One region of the Shewanella sp. 553 genome, then DNA from elsewhere that is predicted to be linked to it. Evidence: predicted binding sites of a transcription regulator. Region 1 holds the regulator's gene; the other holds the start of a gene.
What was found. The regulator NrdR, encoded in region 1, represses ribonucleotide reductase genes. The targets are predictions, from matches to a motif close to AAACACNANATNTNGTGTTT.
Positions count from the first base shown of each region.

Region 2: nrdD (anaerobic ribonucleoside-triphosphate reductase) is a predicted target of NrdR. The motif match lies at 5,659-5,678, and genes of this name have one in related genera.

Region 1 covers NZ_CM181701.1:1,064,363-1,071,796, reverse strand. The annotation lists gene ribH (6,7-dimethyl-8-ribityllumazine synthase) at 1-397, opposite strand, end outside; gene ribBA (bifunctional 3,4-dihydroxy-2-butanone-4-phosphate synthase/GTP cyclohydrolase II) at 522-1,625, opposite strand; gene AC5YBZ_RS04790 (riboflavin synthase) at 1,693-2,364, opposite strand; gene ribD (bifunctional diaminohydroxyphosphoribosylaminopyrimidine deaminase/5-amino-6-(5-phosphoribosylamino)uracil reductase RibD) at 2,391-3,524, opposite strand; gene nrdR (transcriptional regulator NrdR) at 3,562-4,026, opposite strand; gene glyA (serine hydroxymethyltransferase) at 4,150-5,406, opposite strand; gene ettA (energy-dependent translational throttle protein EttA) at 5,798-7,434, shown strand, end outside.
Region 2 covers NZ_CM181701.1:2,411,577-2,419,010, forward strand. The annotation lists gene AC5YBZ_RS10795 (efflux RND transporter permease subunit) at 1-72, shown strand, start outside; gene AC5YBZ_RS10800 (YgaP family membrane protein) at 87-308, shown strand; gene AC5YBZ_RS10805 (rhodanese-like domain-containing protein) at 363-713, shown strand; gene AC5YBZ_RS10810 (VF530 family protein) at 1,015-1,362, shown strand; gene AC5YBZ_RS10815 (hypothetical protein) at 1,473-1,637, opposite strand; gene ribA (GTP cyclohydrolase II) at 1,654-2,292, opposite strand; gene AC5YBZ_RS10825 (YibL family ribosome-associated protein) at 2,538-2,894, opposite strand; gene nrdG (anaerobic ribonucleoside-triphosphate reductase-activating protein) at 2,981-3,448, opposite strand; gene nrdD (anaerobic ribonucleoside-triphosphate reductase) at 3,510-5,627, opposite strand; gene AC5YBZ_RS10840 (hypothetical protein) at 5,888-6,586, opposite strand; gene rssA (patatin-like phospholipase RssA) at 6,813-7,434, opposite strand, start outside.

The sequences.
Region 1 (7,434 bases):
CTTTAGTACCTGAGCGCTCAATGGCTTGCTCAATGGTATCTGTGGTCAACACACCAAATGAAACTGGAAGATCAAACTCAAGCGCAACCTGAGCCAAACCTTTGTTACATTCGCCTGCAACAAAATCAAAATGGGGAGTACCACCACGGATCACCGCGCCTAGCGCAATGATACCGTCAAATTTACCGCTTGCTGCCACACGACGAGCCGCTAGAGGCAACTCTACAGCGCCAGGCACACGTACAATCGTGATATTGTCATCTGCAACTTGACCAAAGCGCTTTAGCGTATCTAACGCGCCATCAAGCAAACTCTCAACAACAAAGCTGTTGAAGCGTGAGATCACGATGGCAACTTTGGCATTTTTCGATTCGATATTACCTTGAACTACGTTCATTTATCTTACCTAAATTAGCTTTAACAAACCCGGCACGGGAAAAAAGAGGCCGTATAATACCACAGCACACGACGTTGATCCCCATGCAATTTAAACCAAATGAGTGAATTTACTCACATGAGTATTAATCAGCAATATATTCAGTGACTTCTAACCCAAAGCCCGACAGCGAATGGTAACGCTTTGGCGAACTCAGCAGGCGCATTGTGGTGACGCCCACATCGGCCAAGATTTGCGAGCCGATACCCACTTGGCGTGAGGTGCCTTGCCATTGGGCTGGGGCTGCAGCTTCGCCTTTGTCCTGAGCTTCAAATGCCTTGACCTTGGCCAAAATTTCACTGCGGTGCTCTTGATGCCCCAGTAAGACTAATACGCCGCCTTCATCGGCAATACGTGCCATGGCTTTTTCGAGTGACCAGCTGCGTTTTTCATCGCGCTCAGAATGAAGTAAATCATTAAAGGTATTTTGCAGGTGTACCCGCACTAAGCTGTTTGGCTTAACATCACCTTTGATTAAGGCATAGTTGAGTTGGTTGTCTATGGTGTCACGGTAGGTGATCATCTCAAACTCACCAAAACGGGTTGGCAATTTGCACTTAGCCTCGCGCACCACTGTGGTCTCTTTGGTATTACGGTATTCAATTAAATCAGCAATGGTGCCTATTTTTAGGCCATGCTTTTCGGCAAAAATCTCAAGATCGGGACGACGCGCCATGGTGCCATCGTCATTCAGGATTTCAACGATAACAGCTGAAGGCTCTAAACCTGCAAGACGGGCAATATCACAGCCCGCTTCGGTGTGACCTGCGCGCACTAAAACGCCCCCTTCTTGGGCCATCAGCGGGAAAATATGCCCTGGCTGCACAATATCGGTTGGCTTAGCATCTTTCGCCACAGCCGCTTTCACGGTCACGGCTCTATCTTGGGCAGAAATACCGGTTGTCACCCCTTCAGCAGCTTCAATCGACACGGTAAAGTTAGTCGAAAATTGCGCGTTATTGTTGGTAACCATCAAGGGTAAATTCAGCTGTTGACAGCGGGCTTTCGTCATGGTTTGGCAAATTAAACCACGTCCAAATGTCGCCATAAAGTTGATCGCCTCAGGGGTGACAAGATCTGCCGCCATGATAAGATCGCCTTCGTTTTCTCTATCTTCGTCATCCATCAAGATAACCATCTTGCCTAAACGAATATCTTCGATAATCGCTTCTATGCTATGTAGTGCCATTGTTAGACCTTGAAATGTTCTTCTAGTAATAAATATTTAATCTGCTATTGGTTGGCAATGCCAGCCTCTATCTTAAAAAGCCTGAGCGAGCTAACAGATCCAGCGTCACTTCTGGGGCTTTGCTAACATTTTCATCTGCATTGTGCTCCGAATACGTCATTAAACGCTCTAAATGACGTGCGATCAGATCCACCTCGATATTAACGCTATCGCCGGCTTTTAAGTTAATCAGGGTGGTTTCACCCGCGGTATGCGGCACTATGGTTAAGCGAAAGCGTTCGCCTTGCACCTCATTCACCGTCAGGCTAACGCCATCGATGGTAATGGAGCCTTTATGGGCGATGTAGCGCGCCAAACCTTGAGGCGGCGTTAACCAAAATTCGATAGCCTTACCACGGTATTGCCTATCGTCGACGTAAGCGACGCCATCGACATGACCGCTCACCATATGACCCCCTAAGCGTGTGGTCGGTGTGACAGCTTTTTCTAAATTAACCGCTTGCCCCACTTGATAATGAGCAAAGCCTGTCAGTGACACTGTCTCGGCTGAGATATCGGCAACATAACCGTCGCTTAAGCATTCCACCACGGTGAGACACACGCCATTGGTGGCAATACTGTCACCGAGTTTGACATCACTTAAGTCCAGCTTACCACTGGCCACGGTGAGACGAATATCGTCGCCACGGCGCTCAATTTTTCTTAGATTTCCTACTGACTCAATGATCCCAGTAAACATCTTTACCTACTTAGTTGCTCTGCACTTTAACAGGAGTGTGCACATAAATTAAATGTAAAACGCGTATCGTCACCGAGCTTACGCTCATCAGTTAACACTAACTTAGGCAGTTGCGTCATCTGAGTATAGTCGGGTAACTGGAGTAAATTACGCCCGTGGCTGCCAAGCAATTTAGGCGCTTGGTATAAGACCAATTCATCGGCCAGTTGCTGTGCCATAAAAGCCCCCGCCAAGGTGGCGCCAGCTTCGACCATCACGCTATTGCACGTTTGCCCTAGATGCGCCAGCAATGCAGCGAGCGGCACGCGCCCCTCTTGGGCGTCAAGCTGTAAATGGCTCACATGTTGTGGCCAGAAGGCCTGTACCGACGGGCTGTAAGGCGTACAAGACACCAATAAGACAGGTGATGGGATGGCCAATAATTTTGCTTGGCTCCCTAAGCGCGCCTGACTATCGAGCACCACCCGCAATGGCTGCTTTAACAGCTCAGCAGGCAGAGAATCGGCTAGGCTGCCAAGCTCTTGATGGCGCACATTCATGCTGGGATCATCTTGCAATACGCTATCGATGCCGGTTATCACCGCACAATGACGCGCGCGCATTCGCTGCACATCGCGACGGGCATTAGCGCCCGTTATCCACTTCGATGTGCCATTGGACAGCGCCGTTTTACCGTCTAAACTGGCGGCCAACTTAATGCTCACCCAAGGCAATCCTGTCGCCATACGCTTCATAAAGCCTTGATTCAGCGCGGCCGCCTCATCACGCAGTAGTTCGATATCGACCTCAATGCCGGCTTGCTGCAGCATCTTGATACCACGTCCAGACACCTGCGGATTAGGGTCGGTTACCGCTACCACCACCCGCGCCACTTGCGCATCGATCAACGCCTGTGCACACGGCGGGGTGCGGCCATAGTGGCTACACGGCTCTAGAGTGACATAAGCGGTTGCCCCTTGGGCTTGCTCGCCAGCCATGCGCAGTGCATGCACTTCGGCATGGGGGCCGCCCGCGGCAATATGATAACCTTCGCCGACCACCTTGCCCGCCAGGGTGATAACACAGCCCACGCTCGGGTTAGGTCGAGTGGTATAGCGCCCTTTACGCGCTAACTTGATGGCTTTTGCCATCATTTCAATGTCAAATTTTGACCACGCCATGTGCCATATCCATGCAATCTAATGATTAAAAATCGGTTTATTTGGTCGACTTAGGACTCTGCAGTTTCGCAATGGCGTCACCAAACTCGGACACATCTTCAAAGGCGCGATACACAGAAGCGAAGCGGATATAGGCGACTTTATCGAGGTGGACCAAGTGGTCCATCATCAAATTACCTATCATCTCAGAGGTGACTTCGCGCTCACCGGTGGCGCGCAGCGTCGACTTTATCTTACTTAGTGCCTGCTCAATTTCATCCATAGATACCGGACGTTTCTCGACTGCGCGTAACATGCCGCCCCGCAGCTTTTCTTCATCGAACGGCTGGCGACTACCGTCTTGCTTAACCACTCGCGGCATTACTAACTCGGCGCCTTCAAAAGTGGTGAATCTTTCATGGCACTCTAGGCATTCACGGCGACGGCGAACCTGATGACCATCGGCAACCAAGCGAGAATCGATCACCTTAGTATCGGTTGCGCTGCAAAACGGACAATACATTGAGCCTCCAGCATAAAAGCACTTAAATAGATCGGTTGGCATGCATAAAAAAGCCAACTGAGAGATACAAAAATGGCCGCTATCATAGCGGCCATCGAAGTTTACCTGATTTAACCCTTAAGGTTAACCGTAAACAGGGAACTTAGCGCACAAATCAAGGACCTGGTTTTTCACCCGCTCGATAGTGGCTTCGTTGTTGATGTCATCAAGCACATCACACATCCAGTTAGTTAACTCAACCGCTTGCGCTTCTTTGAAACCACGACGCGTGATCGCTGGCGAGCCGATACGCAGACCCGAGGTCACAAAAGGTGAGCGAGGATCGTTAGGCACTGAGTTTTTGTTCACTGTGATGTTGGCACGGCCAAGTGCAGCATCAGCGTCTTTACCTGTGATATCTTTGGCAATCAAATCAAGCAGGAATAGGTGGTTGTCGGTACCGCCAGACACTACATCATAACCGCGCTGGATAAAGGTGTTTGCCATCGCTTTGGCGTTAACAACCACTTGCTCTTGGTACGTTTTAAACTCAGGCTCTAATGCTTCTTTGAACGCCACCGCTTTAGCCGCGATAACGTGCATCAATGGACCACCTTGGCCACCTGGGAATACCGCTGAGTTTAGCTTCTTGTAAATATCTTCATCATCACAGGCCGACAAGATCAAGCCGCCACGTGGGCCAGCCAGAGTCTTATGGGTTGTAGTGGTCACCACGTGTGCATGTGGCAGTGGATTAGGGTAGATACCCGCAGCCACTAGACCTGCAACGTGCGCCATATCGACAAACAGGTAAGCACCGACTTTGTCTGCGATTTCGCGGAACTTGCCCCAATCGATAATACCAGAGTAGGCACTGAAACCGGCGATAATCATCTTAGGTTGATGCTCAACGGCAAGGCGCTCAACTTCGGCGTAATCAATCTTACCAGTGGTTTCGTCGATACCGTACTGCACGGCATTGTACAATTTACCCGAGAAGCTCACGTGAGAGCCATGGGTCAAGTGACCACCGTGGGCAAGGCTCATCCCCAAAACGGTATCGCCGCCTTGAAGTAGCGCCATAAATACCGCTGAGTTAGCTTGTGAACCAGAGTGAGGCTGAACGTTGGCGTAAGTGGCACCAAATAGCTCTTTGGCGCGAGAGATAGCGAGTTCTTCTGCGATATCCACATACTCACAACCACCATAGTAACGCTTACCCGGGTAACCTTCGGCATACTTGTTAGTCAGCTGAGAACCTTGCGCTTCTAATACACGAGGACTGGTGTAGTTTTCAGAGGCGATAAGCTCGACGTGCTCTTCTTGGCGACGAGTTTCATCTTGGATCGCTTGAAACAGTTGTGGATCGAAGTCCGCAATATTCATCTCTTTTTTCAGCATTGGTCACTCCAGCTGTTAAAGTCTTATTTAAGTAGGGTTGCGCGGTATTCTACAGTGCAATTGATCACAATCCCAGCATTAGCAACATGAAATTAGCCGTAATTCAGGCTTAGAAATATTCATCTAAGTGCCCCACAGCAGCCAACGCCATAAGCGAGTCATTGTTTGGCAAGCGGATTCTGTTACAAGCCATAAAAGTGACTGTTTACAGCACTTTGATAAAAAACACTGTTTTCGTTTTAGGATAAACCTTGGGTGGCATAAACCGAAAAGTCAGCCCAAAAGCAATTGATGCACACGCCGCCGGCGCCCATCTTCTAAAATACGATTTAAGTTCATACACGATTGCAGTAGAATTGGCGCCATTGTTTTGTCGGAGAGTAAATTTGTTATGGCACAATTTGTTTATAGCATGCTACGAGTGGGCAAAATTGTCCCACCTAAAAAGCAGATCCTAAAAGATATTTCCTTAAGCTTTTTTCCTGGCGCCAAGATTGGTGTATTGGGTCTCAACGGCTCAGGTAAATCGACCCTACTGCGCATTATGGCCGGCCTCGATACCGACATTGAGGGTGAAGCCCGCCCCATGCAGGACCTTAAAATCGGTTACCTGCCCCAAGAGCCGAAGCTGGATGAACAGCAAACCGTACGTGAAGCGATTGAAGAAGCGGTCAGCGAGGCGAAAAATGCCCTTGCTCGCTTAGATGAAGTCTATGCGCTGTACGCCGAGCCCGATGCCGACTTTGATGCGTTGGCCAAAGAACAAGGCCGCCTCGAAGCCATTATTCAAGCGCAAGACGCTCACAACCTCGATAACATCTTAGAGCGCGCCGCAGATGCGCTGCGCCTACCAGATTGGGACACTAAAATTGAAGTCTTATCTGGGGGTGAACGTCGCCGTGTGGCCTTGTGTCGTTTACTGCTCGAAAAACCCGATATGTTGCTGCTCGATGAGCCGACCAACCATTTGGATGCCGAGTCAGTTGCTTGGCTAGAGCGCTTCTTACAAGATTACACTGGCACCGTTGTGGCTATTACCCACGATAGGTACTTCCTCGACAACGCCGCTGGTTGGATCTTAGAGCTTGACCGTGGTGAAGGGATCCCTTGGGAAGGCAACTACTCTTCTTGGCTTGAGCAAAAAGATGCCCGCCTTAAACAAGAGTCGGCCACCGAAAACGCCCGCCAAAAAACCATTGCCAAAGAACTTGAATGGGTTCGCCAGGGGGCTAAAGGCCGTCAATCTAAGGGCAAGGCCCGTATGGCGCGTTTTGAAGAGCTTAATACTAACGATTACCAAAAGCGTAATGAGACTAACGAACTCTTTATTCCACCTGGACCCCGTTTGGGTGACAAGGTCATTGAAGTTAACAACCTGACCAAGTCTTATGGCGATCGCGTCCTTATCGACAATTTAAGCTTCTCAGTGCCTAAAGGCGCTATCGTGGGTATTATCGGTGCCAACGGCGCGGGTAAATCGACCCTGTTTAAGATGCTTACCGGCGCCGAGCAGCCTGATAGTGGCAGCATAGAAATTGGTGAGTCGGTGAAGATTGCCTCGGTCGATCAGTTCCGTGATTCGATGAATGATAAAAATACCGTTTGGCAAGAGATCTCTGGCGGCCAAGATATCATGCGGATCAACAACACCGAAATCCCAAGTCGCGCCTATGTGGGTCGCTTTAACTTCCGTGGTGGCGATCAGCAAAAAATTATCGGCAGCCTCTCGGGTGGTGAGCGTAACCGAGTTCATTTAGCCAAACTGTTGCAAGCGGGCGGCAACGTACTGTTACTCGATGAACCCACCAACGATTTAGACGTCGAAACCTTACGCGCCTTGGAAGAAGCCCTGCTTGAATTCCCAGGTTGCGCCATGGTTATCTCCCATGACCGTTGGTTCCTCGACAGAATCGCTACCCATATTTTAGATTATCGCGACGAAGGCCAAGTGAACTTCTACGAAGGTAACTACACCGAGTACACCACGTGGTTAAAAGAGACCTTAGGCACTGAGGCCATCGAGCCTCA
Region 2 (7,434 bases), 1.3 Mb from region 1:
GTGATCCCTGTGCTCTATTACACAGTGATGCGCCACCGCATACCACAAAAAACGGCAAATACTGCCGCTTAATTAAGGAGTTAATTATGTCTATCGAACGTAGTATTTTCGCTTTTGCTGGCTTTATGGTGTTACTGTCTCTCGCGTTGACGGCATTAGTACATCATAATTTTATCTGGCTTACCGCCTTTGTTGGCGCTAATCTATTACAAAGCGCTTTTACTGGGTTTTGCCCTGCAGCCATGATAATGAAAAAACTGGGTGTAAAGAGTGAAGCCGAGCTTGAACGCGCTAAATCACACAGTTAATACCAAGGAGTTTACGTGGGACAAGCCACTACATTACTTAGCCGATTCGGCGCACTGATTGTGCTACTTTTTGTGGCCGCTATCGGCTTATCATCACCTAGCATCGCGGCTGAACAAGACATTGAAACCGCATGGAAGATGATAGATAACGGCGCCATGATAGTCGATGTGCGTACCCCTGAAGAGTTTGCCCAGGGGCATTTAGCCAATGCAATTAACATCCCATTTGAAAATATTGCCGCTGAATTTGCTAAGCGTGATATAGATAAAGCGACCAATGTGGTGCTGTACTGCCGTAGCGGACGTCGCAGCGATATAGCCCAAATGAGTTTAATTGAACAAGGTTATACCCACACTTATAATGGTGGTGGCTATCAGACTCTAAGCCAGCAGCAAACCAAATAAGCTGCAGGCTCTGTTTAAATCCATGATAAAGGCACCTATGGGTGCCTTTTTTATGAATAACTTGGCGCCTCCCCTTGGCTACACATCCATTAACAGCACATCCTTTAAGCTGAACTGATAGGTTATCAGCACAAAACACCAACCATGCGTCAATGCGAAAAGGCAATAAGGTAATAAGGCAACCTAATACCGATAAAACCCAATAACGCCAAAGCGGGAAGCTGGAGCGAGTGGTTTTTTATCAACCCACCTCCATATAAACTGATATAATCAGCCTAATTTACATGGACAATCGCACAATATGACACAAGCAAATAATCCTCTGCACGGCATTAAACTCGAAACAATTCTCACCGATTTAGTTGACCATTATGGGTGGGAAGAACTGGGCACACGTATCGACATTCGTTGTTTTAATCATGATCCTAGTATTAAATCTAGCCTTAAGTTTTTACGTAAAACGCCTTGGGCCAGAGAAAAAGTGGAATACCTTTACCTCAAAATGAATAAGCTACCGCTACCTAAGCCGAAAGCGGACAGTGAGGTACGCACATCTACTCGAGTGGCAAGCCCTGCGAGCAGCAACAAGAGTGCAGCTAAAGGTGCCGATACCGGCCGTACTAACGCACAGATTTGGGGAAAGAGTTAAGCTGGCATATTAACGGGCTTTACCGCCGTCATCATCAGCTTATTGCATAAGATAGCCCGCTCAAATAACCTACTTGCGATTCGCATAGATAGGCACTAAAGCTAAAAGTGCTATGAAAGCACGACACCGCAACTGTCATTTTGATGTTGCAGGTTTTGCAGGTTTTGCAGGTTTTGCAGGTTTTGCAGGTTTTGCAGGCAGAGAGTAAAGAAGCTAAGCGCGGCAACCAAGGACACTGCCGCAATCGCCGCAGTGTCTTGATAGCGTTGACACACTAAAAAAGCGCGAACGTTACTCAGCCTTAGGGGGCTTAACGACGTTTGCTTCTTCAGTAAAATGATACTCAGACATCATATGTCCCAACTCTGTTGACTTGGTTTTTAAATACGCTTCATTGTAGCGATTTTTACCCACTTGCAGCGGAACACGTTCAACCACATCAATGCCAAGCGCTTTCATTGCTTTAACTTTACGGGGGTTATTGGTCATCAATTTAACTTGATGTACGCCAATTTTCTCCATCATCGGCTTGATCATGTCATATTTGCGCATGTCGGCTTCAAAACCGAGTCGCTCATTTGCTTCGACCGTGTTAGCGCCTTGATCTTGTAGTTCATAGGCACGGATTTTATTGAGTAAGCCTATGCCTCGTCCCTCTTGGCGAAGGTATAAAATAAAGCCTTGGCCTGCCTCGGCAATATTTTGCATCGCCGTTTGTAGTTGAAAACCGCAATCGCAACGCAAACTAAACAGCGCATCACCAGTTAAACATTCTGAATGAATGCGCCCAAGTATGGGGGTATTGGCATCTAGTTGACCAAAAGTGAGTGCAACATGTTCTTTGCCAGTGTCTGTGTCTTCAAAACCATGCATGGCGAATACGCCCCAAGGCGTAGGTAACTTTGAAGTGGCGACATACTTAATTGACATGAAATAACCTTTACTACTCGCTCTGTCCGAGTCAAAAAAAGAGGTAGAAAATAACTAAGGCTAGGATGCGGCCTTACTATCAGACTGAGCATTTTATGTGTTTTTGCCTTACAGTGAAATAGCCGAGTACTTGCATCGGTTATTACTTCACCCTAGCGTATTTGAAAGTGCTAAGCATACGCCGAGCACACAATAAGCGATAGGATATCGCTCACGTATGCTAATCAAATAGTGGCAATGGAGGATTAAAACGCTTTCGGGGCGAAGCCTGTGACTTGGGTTAAGCCCATTTCACGCCCTAATGCAGTCATTGGATGCACAACCACTAATCCTTTGACAGATTTCTTTAATTTGCCCATATCGGCTTGCTCTGCTTTAGTCAGTGCGCGACTAAAAGGCAGCGACTTTACATCGGTACCTTTTTTGTTCAACAAGCGAGTCTGTTGGTTTTTAACATGGGCAATCTGTTTCGTTACAGCATTGATCTCTTGCTTAAACTGCAAAATCACCGCGTGATCACCGCGTTTTTCTGCCGCATCTAATTTACGACGACATTTGTCGAGTCGGTCATTAAGTTGCTGTAACTCTTGCTTTAAATTCATTAACTTGCCTTAAAGTAAATCGATAATACTCGGCCAATCATGCAAGATTGCTGACTGCGCCTATCTGTTTGGCCGACATTATATCACTATTGCTTGAAATGGTGGATCATCTGATTGCTACTGCCACGAAATCTTAAGCTTGGATCGGCAAGATGTTGCTCAAATTTACCGTCCACCAACACATCAACATAATGCAGCACCTGGCGCTGGGCTGTCGATAATTCATCTAAGCGATAACCGCTCCACAGCCAAATATCTTTATCTGGACACTCATGCTTAACACGCTTTACTAGCGCAAGTATCTGGGCCACATTTTGCGGGTAAAGCGGATCGCCGCCCGATAATGATAACCCCCGGCGCACGATACGGGTATCTTGCAGATCCGTGATGATCTGCTCAACCATGGCGGCATCGAATAGATGACCCGCTGCTGCGCTCCAAGTCGACTGATTATAACAGCCGCGGCATTGATGCTCGCAACCAGACACAAACAAGGTCGCTCGCGTACCTGGGCCATTGACCACATCGACTGGAAAGTATTGCTGGTAATTCATCTATGCCTCAAGCCTATTAACACTAAGGCGCGCATCAGCGCGCCTACATTCACCTTAACGCCTACAGGTGTTTTACCCGGCGCTTAACCTCTTCTTGTTTGCCATAGTTAAATGGCCGCGCGTCTGGGCTGCCTAAATAACCGCACACTCGACGTGTCACAGAGACTCTACTAGGCTCATGATTACCGCATTTAGGACAGGTAAAGCCCTTACTGGTACAGCTAAATTCACCAGTAAAACCACAGTCATAACACTCGTCAATCGGCGTATTTGTACCATAGTAAGGTACTCGGCTATAACTGTAATCCCACACATTTTCGAGTGCTTCAATATTATGCTGCATATTGGGATATTCGCCGTAGCAGATAAATCCACCGTTGGTCAATGCTGGATAAGGCATCTCAAAATCCAACTTATCGTAAGGATTGACCTTTTTTTCCACATCTAAATGGAAACTGTTGGTGTAGTAACCTCTGTCGGTCACGCCATCAATCACCCCAAAAGCCTTAGTGTCGAGCTTACAAAAACGGCTACAAAGGTTTTCACTCGGTGTGCTGTATAAGCTAAAGGCATAACCGGACTCTTCACGCCAGCGCACTGTTGCCGCTTTGAGGTGTTCAATAATGGCAATCGCTTTGGCGCGCAGCTGCTCACTGTCAAACAGGTGTATTTGATTACCATAAAGCGCATTAACGGTTTCATGCAGCCCTATGTAACCTAACGAAATTGATGCGCGGCCATTTTTGAAGATCTGGCTAATATCATCATCGGCGCGCAAACGTACACCACATGCCCCTTCCATGTATAAAATCGGGGCAACGCGCGCCTTGACTCCTTCGAGCCGCTCGATACGTGTATCTAATGCGCGTCTAGCAATGGCTAAACGTTGATCTAAAATGGCAAAGAAACGCGCTTCATCACCATTGGCTTCTAAGGCGACTCGCGGCAAGTTTAAGCTCACCACACCCAAGTTATTACGCCCATCATGCACCAACTCGCCGTCTTCTTCGTAGGTACCTAAAAAACTACGACAGCCCATTGGAGTTTTAAATGAGCCAGTGACTTTTTCGACTTGCTCATAATTTAAAATATCTGGATACATGCGCATGGTGGCACATTTTAGTGCTAACTGCTTGATATCGTAGTTACAATCACCTTGCTTATGATTTATACCATCTCGAATAGCAAACACCAGTTTGGGGAACACGGCCGTTTTACGGTTTTTACCCAGCCCAGCCATACGCACTTTCATCATTGAGGCTTGAATTAATCGCGACTCCCACGAGGTGCCTAAACCAAAACCAAAAGTCACAAACGGGGTTTGCCCATTGGCGGTATGTAAGGTGTTGACCTCATATTCCAACGACTGAAACGCATCGTGACACTCTTTTTCTGTCTGCGCGGTGGCAAAGGCTTTAGCATCTGTAATGCCCCACTTTAAGGCCACTTGATAATGTTTGTCATAGCTTTTAGCCACAAATGGCGCCAGCACTTCATCGATGCGGTTAATGGTGGTGCCACCATAAATATGGCTTGCTACCTGAGCAATAATTTGCGCCGTAACCGCTGTGGCCGTAGAGATCGATTTTGGGGTTTCAATTTCGGCGTTGCCCATCTTAAAACCGTGGGTCAACATGCCAGCTAAATCAATTAGCATGCAGTTAAACATCGGGAAAAAAGGCGCGTAATCCAAATCATGATAATGGATCTCACCGGCTTCATGGGCCGACACCACATCTTTGGGTAAAATATGGCGAGTCGCATAATGCTTGGCCACAATACCGGCGAGCAGATCACGCTGAGTGGGGATCACTTTTGAGTCTTTATTGGCGTTTTCGTTAAGCAAGGCAGCATTACTTTGTTCAACTAGGCCACGAATATCGCGATTAAGTCGACTGCTCTGCTCTCGATGGACATCTCTATCGTGACGATATTCGATATACACGCGCGCTAAGGCTTTATAGGGGCCTTCCATCAGTTGGTTTTCAACGGCGTCTTGCAGATCGTGAATATCCACTTCGGCCACATCAGCCATGGCACGGCTCACTTGACTCGCGACTTGAGTAGCATAGGCAACATCATCAATACCTGCTGAGTTTGCAGCGGCAATTACCGCATCTCTGATCCTTGTTTCGTCAAAAGGCGTGCGGTAACCATCCCGCTTAATAACTACTGGCATTGTTTAATATCTCCTCAAGTAACGTTTAAAATGACACCATATATAGTGCCAAGAAAACATTAAGACACAATATGTAGCGCATTAAGCTACAAAGTCACTTGAAGTACCTTGATCCAGATCATGATTTTACCGATGGTATTTTGCGACAAAAGATTACTGCAAACTAGGCCACTTATCTTAAAAAGTGGCCTTGACCAAGCATCGAAACAAGGCTAGATAATGTAAAAAGTCGGGACAAACTGTGGATAAGTGTAGGTAAGTTACGTAAGCCGCTTAGATAACGCCAAATAACTGCTTAATTGGCCGCTCGATTGTTGTGAATTTCCCATCGAGGCAGCTAATTGCATGGTCGATTTTAATCCTTGCCACTGCTCTTTTTCCATGGCAGGCATATTGGTATCGGCATTGATCAACACAGTTAACTGCGCCGATACTCGAGCGGCGGTTTGGCTGTATAATGCGCCATCAATACCGTCCATGTTATTCAGCACGGTTTTAGCGTCATCGAGCATTTTATGCTGCGCCTTATCAGGCTCCGATTGCGTTAACCCTGCTTGCTTACTGTCAATAAAGTCCAGCAGTGATTGCGACGCCTCATTGGGCTCTGGGATCTCAAACCCTGCAGAGCTTAAGCGATTTAGCTGGTTATCTGACAAGATACCATCTTGATGTAACCGCTGAATAAGCTTAGGGATATCATTGATACTAAACTCGCCAGCACTAAAAAAGTCGCCCGCCATCGCCTCAATTTTTTGTGCTCGCTGCGCCCGAGGCGATAACGACACTTCTTCTTGAGGGATAGTCGCCCCGTTTGCCTGTACTGGGCCTGTTCGCTCGCCTAAGCTCACCCTGTCAGCTGGAGCATTAGCGCCTTGAGTTTGATGATTAACCGCACCACTATAGGCGTCGGCAACCTGTTGATGACTTGAAGTTGTTGGAAGATGACTAATTGAATTCATTGTCAAAATATCGACGACAGCTAAACGAATACTCTGTTAAAGCAAAAACTAGGCCGTTTTTTAACAAAATACCGCAAGAGATCCGATGATAGCTAATAAATACCTTAGGTCTTACCTGATTAAATATCATCGAATCACTATCAAGTCCGCATAGCGTCTATTGACACGCTAGGCAACCAAATTTAATCGCCTTAACTGATAAGCAAGTAATAGCCGTTTAAATTGATTATTTATGCGGAAACTCTTCCAGCATAGTGGTGATAACATGAGCCACCTGCTTCACCGCTTGCTCTCCGGCGGCTATCGCTTCATTAGCCCGATGAAATTCCATGGTGCCGATGTCAGCCACATTTGGGGTGATCAGCAGTTCGGGAGGATCGCCCATTAACCGTACCCGTTTATGGCGCTGCTCTAAAATATCCATCGATTGTGACATCACAGCCAACATCCCTGGTTGATTGCGATTACCCAGAGAAAACTTATCGGTTAATCCCGACACATATTCTCGGCCTCGCGCCAGCAGATCCATAAAGCCGACATCTTGTCCTTGAGCCTTTGCCTCCTCTGCGGTTGGCACCGACGCTTGCGCGCTAGACGACAACGACACGGGCAGTTGCTCTATGCGCGTCTTACGATGGCCATAAAGATCGACCGCAATCACTAAATCGACGCCCATCGCCCGACTCACAGATATCGGCACAGGATTAACCACTGCACCATCAACCAACCAACGATCGCCAATGCGAGCCGGAGGCAAGATGCCCGGCATTGAACACGAGGCGCGCACCGCATGGCGTAAATTGCCGCGTTGAAACCAGATCTCCTGCCCGCTATACAAGTCAGTTGCC